2 regions of the Candidatus Kuenenia sp. genome follow, and region 2 is predicted to be linked to the other one. Evidence: riboswitches for the same ligand, from Rfam matches in the RefSeq annotation. Region 2 holds a riboswitch; the other holds the start of a gene.
The links. A riboswitch is a leader RNA that binds a small molecule or an ion and turns the genes downstream of it on or off. The one in region 2 is predicted to bind cobalamin.
Positions count from the first base shown of each region.

Region 1 (4,071 bases), 190 kb from region 2:
TACAAGAAAAGTGTATTTTACCGGTTTGGTTTCTTCCGCGAGAGAAAAAGGAAGATAGAGAACAAACACGGTAAATACGATTATCATCACACATTTTTTCATTGTTCACTCCTTCGCGGAGAACAAACATCTTTAGTATATTCCCATCTCATACGATCTCCTTCATTGAGAATACGTTTATAGGCAAGAGATGTTGCGCGTTTACCATTAATGTCGTAATACCACGCCATATCCCCCCTTTGCCCTTCAACACCGTCAATAGAATTAACAAAAATGAATTCGCCAGATTGTTTTGTTTCAATCTTTGCAACAGATTGAAGCGCTTCTAATACAGTAATGCCCTGTTTCCATTTTGTTTCTACTTTACGGCTTTGCTGTAACCCTCCATAATCAATTTCTACCGTTATGCTCTGGTTAGCGCCAAGCGTTGCGGGTAAAAGCACAAAAACAACAAACATTCCTAACATTCTACTTAAGTGTTTCATAGTTGCTGCTCCTCCTTATCTTAATATCCATTAAACAAACGGTTCTTTTTACATTCCCGTATTTTAAAACTTGAATTCCACTCCCCCGTACGCTGTAAAACCGAGGGAACCAAAGCCAGTTACCTCTTCGTAGTCATAATCAAAAAGGTTTTCGAACCTGACATAAGCAGCCATAAACTTTGTGACGTCATAGCGAGTCGCCTGATTGACCGTCCAGTAGTTGTCCATTTTCGTTCCATTGCTGTCTATTCTGTCCCTTACCATTATCCCTGTTACGTTGATATTTAATTTCTCAATGGGATTGGTGTTAATCCCAAGCGTTGCCCGGTTTTCCGGTCTGCGGGGTAGTTGCTGATCTTTTTCTCTGTCCCTGGTATCTGTATACGTGTACGTTCCGGTGAATGAAAGTATAGTAAATGGTTTATAGGTTAGAATGGTTTCGATGCCCTGAGACTCTGCCCTGGCTGCGTTTTCTGCCAGGTAGCTGCCATCGGGCTGCACAGTGGCAGTGATAAGGTTTTTAAAGTTATTTTCAAAGTAGGTGACGTCGATGGTTAGTGTGTCTTTGAGAATCTCTTTTTCAACACCGAAATCCCATCCCTTGCTTTCTTCCGGACGCAGGTGCGGATTCCCGTAGTATGGGTAAATCAGTTCATTCAAACTTGGCGCCCGAAATCCCTTTCCCCATGAACCATGTAGTCTGGCGCCAATTTCCTCCATGTTATAAGACGCCGTTGTTCTATACGTAAGATGAGATCCGAATGTGCTAAAGTCGTCGTGGCGTAATCCAATTGTCCAGTGCAACGACTCAAACAATTCTATTTGGTTTTGCAGAAAAACCGCATTGTTCCGGTAGGTTTGCCCGTCATACTTACCCTCGTTTTTACCTTCCAACACTTCATATTCGTAACCGAGTGTTATCGTATTTACGTCAAAGAGTAAAAAGTCTGATTGATGTTCTGCCCGCCAGACCCTTGTAGGAATGCGAAATCTGCCCGACTCATCCGTGGGATCAAAGCCTTTTAGTTCTGTATCGTTAACTGAGATGAGAAATGAGGGAGTCCATATATCAAAAAAAGTCTTGCTGGCCTTCGCAGAGAAAAGAACCTCGTCTGTAGTTTGGCGTCTGTCAGGGTCGTCAACCGCACCAACACCATATACAAACGCATCATATTCAAAATCCGAGTGAGACCCCCTTATAGTTGTATCAACCCTCCCGTTATCCAGGAAATTCCATCCCAGCCGTGCAGAACCGGTAAGATTCTTGTAACCGTCCTTTTCACTTCCACTGCTGGCAGCGGATATTCCGAGGGTTTTCAGGTAGGAACCTCCCACTGAATAATCAAAATTCTCCTTTCCTCCTGAAACGTTAACAGTTTCCCTATAGGTATCGCGCATCCCGTACTCGGTTCCCAGGTTAACTTTGTTATCGCCTGCCCCTTTTTTTGTAATAATATTAACAACACCGCCAATCGCTTCAGAGCCATACAGGGTGCTTTGAGGTCCGCGCAGAATTTCTACTCTCTCAATGTTGTCTGTGGAAAGATTCGCAAAATTAAATGCCCCGGATGTGGGACTATTCATTTGGACACCATCAACAAATACTAGGGTATGTGCGGCTGACGCCCCCCTTATGAACAAGCTTGTAGTCCCGCCTATCCCCTGAGTTCTTGTAACTTCAATCCCCGGCGCCTGACGTAAAACATCAAGCAACAGCGGCGCTTTGCTATTCTCAATGTCTTTTTGTGTAATGATTGATAAAGAACTGCCAACATTCTTAGACAACTGTTTCGTCCGTGTCGGTGTTATTACGGTATCTTCCGTATCGTTAGCATCTTCACATTGCCTGTCTTTTCCATCCTTTGGCGGTGGGTCTTTCGGAGTTTCCGGCGAAGGTATTGTGGTATGGGATAGCGGTATTTTTTCTTCAAACGGCAAAGGGTATACCTCAGGCTCCTCCGGGATATTTTTCACATTGTCCGGTTGTTTTTGAATCGTTTCAATTGATTTGAATTCATCGGCAGGATATGCTTCTTCTATTACTTCAGGTATCTCTTCCTTTCCCGGGATACGGATAATAAGCTTTTCTTGTGCAGCCTGATTATCCGGCCTTTCCGCCCATTTGGTAAGTATTCTGTCATTTGTTTCCTGTTCTTCTTTTAAAACAGGAATTGATTCCCCTGCTGCCGATACGCCGGGGTATTGATAAAAGGCAAGCGCTAAAATACCTGTTACTATGATTAGCAAGTGCTTCACTCGTGTTCTCCTTTTTCCCTCGAAAAAAATAGTATGAGAAGTTGTGCAAGACAGGTCTCCTGGCTTTCGGGTCATCCTACTTTCCGCGCCTTCCCGAAAAGCCGTTCATTACTTTAAACGGCTTTTCAGTGGCATTATGCAGATTTCGTCTCCGATTACAGTTGCGGGGCAGCTCCCGTTGCTCAGAAATAACGAGATGGGATTCCCTGGCGTCTTGCACATAAATACAGATTATTATTTTTAAGTATTAATACATGAATTTCCCCCCTTTCTTTGTTATAAGGTAAAAATGCTCATTTGCCAGCCCTCAGCCCTCAATCGGCAATCCTCAGTCCTCAGTAGGCAATTTCACAATTGTTAATTGCCGACTGCCAATTGCCAACTACAAGCCTACAGCAGAAGGAACAGTTAAATATTTTGCCAAAAAGCACGCACTGACGAATGGAAGTGTGCAAAGAAGTTACTGAAAAGACACTAAAACTCGATTTGTGTTCGTATGCCAAATAAGGTCACAACAGCAGTATCCATTAATCCGTCGGGGTTAAAACGGCCTGAAATAGTGGCGTAATGGCAATGTGCCTGTTAAGGACAAAACGGTAGTATATCTCGGTTGCAGATTCTTTAATCCCATCATCTGCTTTTGAATAACCAAAGGCAAAAGCTGCGCTGTCTTTTTCGCGCATGGGAACCGGTCTCCATTGATTTTAAACCAAAGGCGATAATTGCCTTCTCTTCCAAAAAGGCTATCGGCGTGTAAACCAACCTCTCCTATTCCGTAGAAGCCCTTTCCTATCCCCAGTCCCATATTGTCACTATCTGCACTTTGCAGTCCTAACCGGAAATTCAAGCCGTTTTCCATTTCGTAGATAGATACTGCGCCAGGTCCGTTATGCGGCGCTTCTAATGCAAGATTATTTACAAAGGCGCTGGTTATAAACATGGTTGTCTCATCATTGGCTACGGCATTGCTGTCAAAGTAGTTTGTCAAGTCTATCTTTCCTGCCACAAGAGCTACCTGTTGTCCGAACAATTTTGTCTCAAACCACATCTCCCGAATGGATAAGCGATCAGTACCGTTATTGTACCGGAATGCACCAGCATCATCATTGAGACCGGAAAGACTGTCGGCATGTTCATCAGGCCCGTTTCCTCCAATCGCCTCTAAATCCAGAAATAATGTTGTGAGATCTGAGGGTTTGTAGAGACAAAATAAATCCAGCGAGCCTTCCGGAAAAAACGCCCGTTTCTCACCGCCACTTAAAATCTGTTGAACAATAGCCGTACTACTTACCCCTATTTGAAATCGTTTTTCTTCAGTGGGATATGTTTC
Region 1 is NZ_JAOSKF010000019.1:199,395-203,465, reverse strand. Features, by position in the region: gene M5U24_RS12345 (cobaltochelatase subunit CobN) at 1-102, opposite strand, end outside; gene M5U24_RS12340 (DUF4430 domain-containing protein) at 99-485, opposite strand; gene M5U24_RS12335 (TonB-dependent receptor) at 549-2,741, opposite strand; cobalamin riboswitch at 2,773-2,992, opposite strand; gene M5U24_RS12330 (carbohydrate porin) at 3,283-4,071, opposite strand, start outside.
Region 1: another riboswitch for cobalamin. It lies ahead of M5U24_RS12335 (TonB-dependent receptor); the one in region 2 lies ahead of M5U24_RS11360 (energy-coupling factor ABC transporter permease).

Region 2 (8,199 bases):
GTATATTTCTTATCTCATCAATTCCACGGTTTGAGGCGCCATCAATTTCCAGAACGTCTATGTCGCTTCCTTCGGAAATGCTCTGGCAGATATCGCATACGTTGCAGGGGGTGTCAGTAGGACCATTAACACAATTTAACGCCTTTGACAGTATACGCGCCGTGGAGGTCTTGCCTACGCCCCTCGGACCAGCAAACAGATAAGCATGGGCTACCCTGTCTGTACGTATTGCATTTCCAAGGGTTTTTACTATAGGCGCTTGCCCTACTATGTCGCTAAAGGTTTGAGGTCGGTATCTACGGGCTAATACTACATAAGACATTTAAAAATCACCTACATTCCTTTTCAACCATAGAGTTTTTTAACACACTTAAGTAACTTCTCAATAAGTTGCGGAAATGAAGCCATACGTTGGTAGTGGGTAGTGATAGTTGATAGCCACAATTGGTAGTAAAAAATTTAAAAACAGGGAAATCTTTAAATTTTTTACCAGAATAATTCTACAACTATCAACTACCAATTGAGAAGTTACAACCGTTACTTCTACTTCAAAATTGGTGTAAGCAATTTATGCTTTTATATTATCAGAATCTATCGATAAAAACCACCACATAAAAGGTTTTATAAACGGCCGTGCACTTTTTTCGTGCCCCCTTCTGTTAGTTTACCAATGCAGTTAGCTCAGGCCAGACTAACTCACGGCACATGAGGACAAGTGTTTATGGCTGCTTGCTTCCGCATCTGACCAGATTCGCATCGTCTCCCATTGCATGAGATCCAACCTTCATCACCACTTACATTGACAAAGATAACAGTCGTGAGCCCTCAGAAAAGCGATCAATCCTGCTATAGCGGGTTGCAGGTTACAGGGTACCGCTAGCTCCCCATCTAGCACGGCCAATTTTTCAATGATGGCGGAGAGGGCGGGAGTCGAACCCGCGATACCGTTTTAAGCGGTATACGCGCTTTCCAAGCGCGCTCATTCGGCCACTCTGACACCTCTCCATCTTTAATCTTCCAGTGCTATTCATTTAAAAAATAAACGATTATTTCAGTCACCCTTCATCACTACTTGCAATAAAACGTTACCACATTTTCCGTTTTTGATGGCGGAGAGGGTGGGATTCGAACCCACGTTCCGCAATCGCGGAAAACGGTTTTCGAGACCGTCCCGTTCAACCGCTCCGGCACCTCTCCGGCTTTTCACTATAAAAAAACTGTAACTATTGAAAAAATCAAATGTAGAAACGCATTGCATGCGCCTCTGCAGAAATATTGAAATTCCTAAACTGGTATATCCAGAACCAAGCAAGAAAGAAATAAATAAATACGAAATTCGAAGTACGAAACAAATCCGAATAACAAAGCATAAAATTCAAAACAAATTCAAAACATACAACAATGTGAAGCGCGAAATACGAGAGACAAAAAAGGCTTTTGTTTAGAATTTCAAATCATTTTGTCATTAGAATTTGTTTCGGATTTCGGATTTTACAGTTACCGGATTTCACCATTAAATATTTTGCCAAAAAGCACGCACTGACGAATGGAAGTGTGCAAAGAAATTATTGCTAAGGTACTAAACATTTACTTAATGCGGCAATTCTCTAAAAAAAATCTCTTTAATATATCCCTGCATTCATCAGCAAGGATATCGGGTATTACTTCCAAACGGTGATTCAACTTAGTATTTTGGACAAGATTCATGACAGACACGCAAGCGCCCGCTTTTTTATCAACAGCCCCATACACAAGCTTATCAATCCTTGACTGCACCAAGGCACCGGCACACATTACGCAGGGTTCCAGAGTTACATAGATAGTAGACCCGGTTAGTCGCCAATTTTGCAAATACTCCGCCCCTTGGGTTATCGCTATCATTTCCGCATGGGCTGTCGGGTCTTTAAGCATTTCCCTTTGGTTATGCGCACGGGCAATAATCCGGTTATCATATACAATTACGGCGCCTACCGGAACTTCATTAATATCCGCAGCCTTTTCCGCTTCTTTAATCGCTTGCCGCATAAAATACTCATGATTACTGCTTGCGCTTTCCATACCCATTGCCTTATTTAATACTATCATATTATCCTTGTAAAAACGCTTTTGTAGGAGGAGGCACGTTACAACATGCCCTTACAATGTCCGTCGTGTTCTCTGTGTGTTTCGTAATTAAAATCTTTTTGGTTGCGGCTATGCTGCGTTGTGAGATAGGTATAAAATCTCAATCTTGGTATTGTTAAGAAAATAATATATATCCGCGCTCTTTAATTTATGAATCAATTCCGATGCCGTTCATCTATGATAAAACACCTCAGCTTATTTGGTATGCATTTTATGGGGCAAAACACAAACGGGTATAGAAAAGACTATCGCTCGTTAAGTAAAAACGCGCCCAGGAGGACTTGAACCTCCAACCTCCGGATTCGTAGTCCGTGACTCTATCCAATTGAGCTATGGGCGCAAAATCTTAAAGGCTTAAAAAAACTGCAACAATATCGTTTGCGATATTTACAGCATTTACATCAAAATCGTGAGTGTTTTGAGCCAAATGGCTGTAAGTTTTATATTCGAATGTTTTGTCAAGTTTGTCGTATTTAGTAAATAACGTATGGTTTGGAAATTTTATAAGAAACGTTCGTTTTAGTCAAGAAGCATTTCAACAAGCTTGAAAGTCAAAAGGGAGCTATTTACCGTTGGAAAAGCAATAGTAGAGATACTGTAGAATTAGAAAAGATTTTATAATCCTACATTTTTAGAAGTACGATTTTTTAAATCTAAAATCTAGAATCGTAAATTCAAAAAGGAGGTTTTGCAGGCAGCAATAAACGTTGAAAATCAGGCAGAACAATGATAGGATTCTAAACAGGAGACTAAAATGCCAATAACCAAAGAACTCAGTAATATCAGAAAGTTAGAAGCGGTCGGATTCCCGCACGAACAAGCCGAGGTGCTTACGGACATAATAGAGGAATCCCACGTTGACGGACAGCAGAGTTTAAAAGACTTTATCAGCAGAATGCACGAAGACACAAACAGGCAATTCGACGAGATTAATAAAAGATTCGACGGCGTTAATAAACAATTCGATGAGTTTCGCAAAGAAATGCACACAGAAATGACTACTTTGGAATGGCGCATAAAAGCCTCACACTCCGATCTTCTAATGAAAATATTCGCTATCGTCGCAGGCTGCACGAGCATTGCAGTTGCAGTCGCAAAGATATTTTAATATCTCTCCCATTGTGTTATAAACTTCGAAAATCAGGCAGAACAATGATAATATTCTAAAACTAAAGGGATTTGTCCACAACGAAAACATCTACCTAGCGCTTCGGATAAAGGCTTATCAAGCCGACCCACTTATACAGTTTTCAGCGATAGTTGCTGGCTTTATCAGCACAACCCACGCAATTGCAAAATTTTGTAACCGTTTAGTTTATGTGGTAGGTCAGAATAGAGAAAATTACCCATGCAAATAAATTTAAAGCTATTTTTTAATGAGGAACAAGAAGATTGGGCGAAATTAACACCTGAACAGAGATACATTGAAAGCTCTAAACTTTGGCCGATATATTTAGAACTTGGAGGGAGTTTTGATCCAGAACCCGATTCACAAAGCCCTTTTGACTTTCCAGAATTGCAGCGTTCGATACCTGCTTATGGGAGGCCAGGCGTGCATTTTATACGGCGGATCTGAGTTCAGTCGTGATATAGATTTTTCTATCGGGATTGATACAAAGAACATTTCAGCTATAAAAAAGGCACTGAAATGTTTGAAAGCTGAAACCATATTTGTACCGCCACTGGGCAAACAAGTACTCAGACGAGGTCATGCATGCCATTTCCGTTGCAATGCAGAAGGGGTAGAAGGCTTGCGCATTGATATGATGGCTAAAATGCGAGGCTGTTCCGATTTTGAGCAATTATGGGAGAGAAGGTCCATTGTGAAGTTGCCGGAGATTGGTGAGATGGGTATTCTTTCACTACCGGATTTAATTCAGGCTAAAAAGACGCAGCGCGAAAAGGACTGGCCCATGATTCGCCGTCTCATTGAAACCGACGTCACGCAGGGTTATAGAAAAGCCGGGAAAGAAAAGATTATTTTCTGGCTCATGGAATGCAGGACTCCTGTTTTACTCATGGAAATAGCAAGGAAAAATGCTGCATTATGTAAAAATCTTATACCTACCCGGTCACTGCTTAAAGCAGTATTAAACCAAAACGTGGAAGAAATTGAATCTCTCCTCATACAAGAAGAAAGTGCCGAAAGGAAAAAAGATCGGGAATATTGGCTGCCATTAAAAAAGGAATTGGAGCAATGGCGCCTTGGCCGTAAATCATAACTTTAATTCTGTGTTAAAACAATACAGATGATGCCTGTCTCACCCCGGAATCATATTTGTAAAGTTGCAGGACATTTATGATGCCTTCAACATATTTTGAAAAACCCTGCCGCTGGAGATTGAAATGCCGGATAAGATCGATCATCCATAAGGGTACCTGCATGGTGTAGCACTTGAGTTCCAGTATGACGTTGCATTCTGGGCAAAAAGCGTTTCGTCATCCAGCGAAACCACTTTATTCTCATCCTGAATAATACAATATCCCCCTGCCGGCTGATATCTCAGGTCGGTGTCGAACGTTACCCTCGCATATTCATTCACATTGGATACATATGCCTTCCTCCAATATTGAGACAACATTTTAGGCGTTGCATTATAGAAATATGCCGTCTTCAGGAAATGCGTTTTGGACGAATTCGGGTCAAAGTCTTTTTCTTCACACGATGAATAATCCAGGTCTTCAAACATCCTGCGCCAGTTTTCATCATAAAGAGGCGCCCTGTATTTGTTGACAATATCCCCGGTCTTCTCTTTCACTTCAAGAAAACAGCGATACTTTTTGGAATTGGGGTACGAACGAATCCTCAGATGAAGTCTTCTGTTACATTTGTCCAGCCTTTGCATAAGAAATAAATAATCTGGAGTATCAAAATGCAGATTGTTTATGCAATAAAAACCATTATCAGCATTTGAAGAATATTTGTCGGGAGAACAATAAATAGAAGCAAAACGCGAAATGGGTTCTATCATTTCTTTTGGAATGACAAATTCCAACTCGTATCGCCTCCGGATGGTCAGCGCTGTCTCTTCAATCATATATTTAGAACTCTATTTGCCCTAAGTCCGGGGAAAGATAATTTCGAATAGGGAGTCTGGTTAATTGCCCTGAGATATCCAGGTATTCAAGGTACTTTGTGTAAATTTCATATTGCCATTGCTTAATGAGGATGTCCGTTTTAACAATGCTTTCCTGCATATCGAGCAGCATTAGCGGATCGATGCCTTCTGTTTCCATATATTTTTTTAGTGCTGATTCCGTGCCGCCCGTTGTTTTTTCTTCCATAAGCACATCATACTGCCGAAATATGTTGTTCATTTCCCCGGAAAGTAATCGCACATTTTCTCCCAAAGACCTTTTTAGTTCTTCGTGCTCGCCCTTTGCAGATAAAAATTGAAGTTTTCTGCGATTGACATCCATGCGGTTGGAATGAATGAAGGGGAGGTTTATGCCTACCCCAAAAGAAATTGAACACCGATTTTCACACACACGTAAACCATCATAATACACCCCTTAAAGTCGTCTGTATTTGAAGGCTGCAGAGCGGAGAAATTATCTTGCCCTTACCTTGTAAACTCATATTACAAAATAGTCTATGCCTTGTATTTCCTTTTCCCCCTTTTCAGTTTTATATGATAGGCGTAATCAAGGCGATTGCCCTGCACCATATCACGGAGTGTAATGAGCGCAAAGATTTTACAATAGTCATGAAGAACCTTTTCAAGCATATTTTTTGAAGAGGGAAGATTTTAAAGATTAAACCACAACATGCCGTCAAAATAACTGGTTTGTCCGAATGGGGAAAAATACAGGATAACTGCAATAACACAAAAAACCAATAACGCCGCCTGTCGCAATAGTATACCCTTTGACTCCTACAGAAATACCTGCCGCGAGGCTTGCAAACATGAAGATAATATCTCTTGGGTCTCTGAAATTGGTTCTGAACCGAACAATTGCCAATGCGCCAAGCATACCGGGCCCCTTGCAAGGCTGTCCCCTATCGCCTGCATAACAGTTGCCGCCACTACGGAACTGAGTATGAGCACCTGAACAAAATTTCTTGAGTAGGAAAGCCCCCGAAAGGTCTTCTCATAGGTAATTGCAATTAAGGTTGAAAGCACAAACTAAAGGAGTACGGCATAAATGACTGATGTTGGCGTGGTATTGCCTGAATTTAGTTGTAATTTTGAAATATCTAACATTTTTAATGGTTCTCATTATTTGCGGAAAATAGTTTATCCATTTGGTTTTTTGAAATATATACAGTTACCGTAGGGAGCATTCCCGTTTTTTTGTAACCGTTAATGATGGGGTCAGGACGAAACAACCCTGACAGGGTTTCAAACCCTGTCAGGGTTAACACTACTGCAACGTTTCATTAAAACATAGCGGAAGTTACAAAAAATCAGGAATGCACCCGTTACCGTATGCATATCAATAGAATATATGAGCAAATATAAGGGTTTTGCATGGTTACCATTAACGCTGCAATTGATAAAATGCATGGTTTACAGTGAAGCGTTTTATTTTCCATTTGACAAATTTGACTTGCTCAAAGTAGAATCCCGAAAGTCTTTCGTGCATCAGACCGCTCTTTTATTTATTATTACTATGTTCGATTACAGGTGATTTCTCATTATTGCAGAAATAAAAAGGGAATCCATGCCGCAAAACAGAATTTGCGGCGAGGAGCGGACCCGCCGCTGTAACCGGGGACGAACGTCACAACGCCACTGGAAAAGTCGCTTAAACGGCTTTCCGGGAAGGAGTGACCAGTAGAACGATCCGGGAGCCAGAAGACCTGCCTGTAATTGCTTCACGAAATCTTCGATGGTAAAGAAGGTGAAGTTTTTGAGTGTAATTATTTTCATGAGAATAGGCGGCAAGCCTATTTTTTCGATAAAATAGAAAACCCATATCTTCAACATTGAAGGTATGGGTTTTTTTGTTTTACGGGAGAAAGTTTTGAAAAGTACAAAAATGTTTCTGTTAAATATAACGGTTTTTTTGCTCGTGTTCCTTGTTTCCGATAAGGCTGCATATGCAATGCACATTACAGAAGGAATTCTGCCCACAGAATGGGCAGTAACATTGTTTGCCGTCTCGATTCCTTTTTTAGGTATTGGGATTTACCAGGTGAAACGGAAGAAAAGAGAGATGCATAGTTACCTGCCGTTAGTTGGCATGCTGGGAGCGGCAGTATTCGTTTTTTCGTGCTTCCCCGTTCCCGTCGTAGCATTAAACGGAATGGCAACTTCCCATCCATGCGGCACAGGCATGAGTGCTATTTTGCTGGGACCTTTTGTCAGTGTACTGATAGCGGGCATTGCCTTGCTTATTCAAGCCTTGTTTTTGGCGCATGGCGGGTTAACAACGCTGGGCGGGAATATATTTTCCATGGGTATTTTAGGCTCTTTCTCCGGATTTTTTGCGTTCAAAATAACCCGGCGCTGCGGCATGCCATTATTTTGGTGCGGCTTCTTTGCAGGTGTAATTTCTGATTTATTTACTTATTTGGGTACCTCTATTGAACTGGGATTGCTCGTAATAAATAATGGTGGGTCTTTCTTCAGGGCGACTGCAGAAATATTTGGCGTCTTTATGATGACCTCACAGGGGGTCTTATGTATTGTGGAAGGCGTGGTTGTTGGATTTATTCTGGTTTTTATAGAAAAAAGAAGGCCGGATATTTTGGTTCAACTTGGGATGATAAAGAAAAATGCAAAACCTGTTTAAATTTACCGTGTATATCGTTTTTTTACTTTATTTGGCCGGTATGGTTTCATTTTTATCTGCGGCGCATGCAGATAATTTTGAGATGATTCGTGTAACCGAACATGAAAATCAGGCAAAAGCCACTGAAATAACAGGAACAATCCATTCAGTTGAAGGTGAAGGTGCGTGGACCGGAATTGATGTGAGCATAGTAGGAAAATATGCCAGCCAGTATGGACGTCCACCCCGTGATCCTTACATTAATACTGATCAGGGGGATTTGCTCCTGTTTGTATTCACACTTGCCGGTGTAATAGGAGGCTTTGTTATAGGGTTTAACGCCAGAAAGATATTTTA
Region 2 is NZ_JAOSKF010000019.1:6,298-14,496, reverse strand. Features, by position in the region: gene dnaX (DNA polymerase III subunit gamma/tau) at 1-322, opposite strand, end outside; RNA gene ffs (signal recognition particle sRNA large type) at 632-897, opposite strand; tRNA gene M5U24_RS11405 (tRNA-Ser) at 913-1,005, opposite strand; tRNA gene M5U24_RS11400 (tRNA-Ser) at 1,108-1,197, opposite strand; gene tadA (tRNA adenosine(34) deaminase TadA) at 1,588-2,085, opposite strand; tRNA gene M5U24_RS11390 (tRNA-Arg) at 2,391-2,464, opposite strand; gene M5U24_RS11385 (hypothetical protein) at 2,879-3,232, shown strand; gene M5U24_RS11380 (hypothetical protein) at 3,597-4,346, shown strand; gene M5U24_RS11375 (polyphosphate polymerase domain-containing protein) at 4,488-5,162, opposite strand; gene M5U24_RS11370 (hypothetical protein) at 5,167-5,613, opposite strand; gene M5U24_RS11365 (hypothetical protein) at 5,899-6,099, opposite strand; cobalamin riboswitch at 6,734-6,951, shown strand; gene M5U24_RS11360 (energy-coupling factor ABC transporter permease) at 7,093-7,863, shown strand; gene M5U24_RS11355 (hypothetical protein) at 7,847-8,199, shown strand, end outside.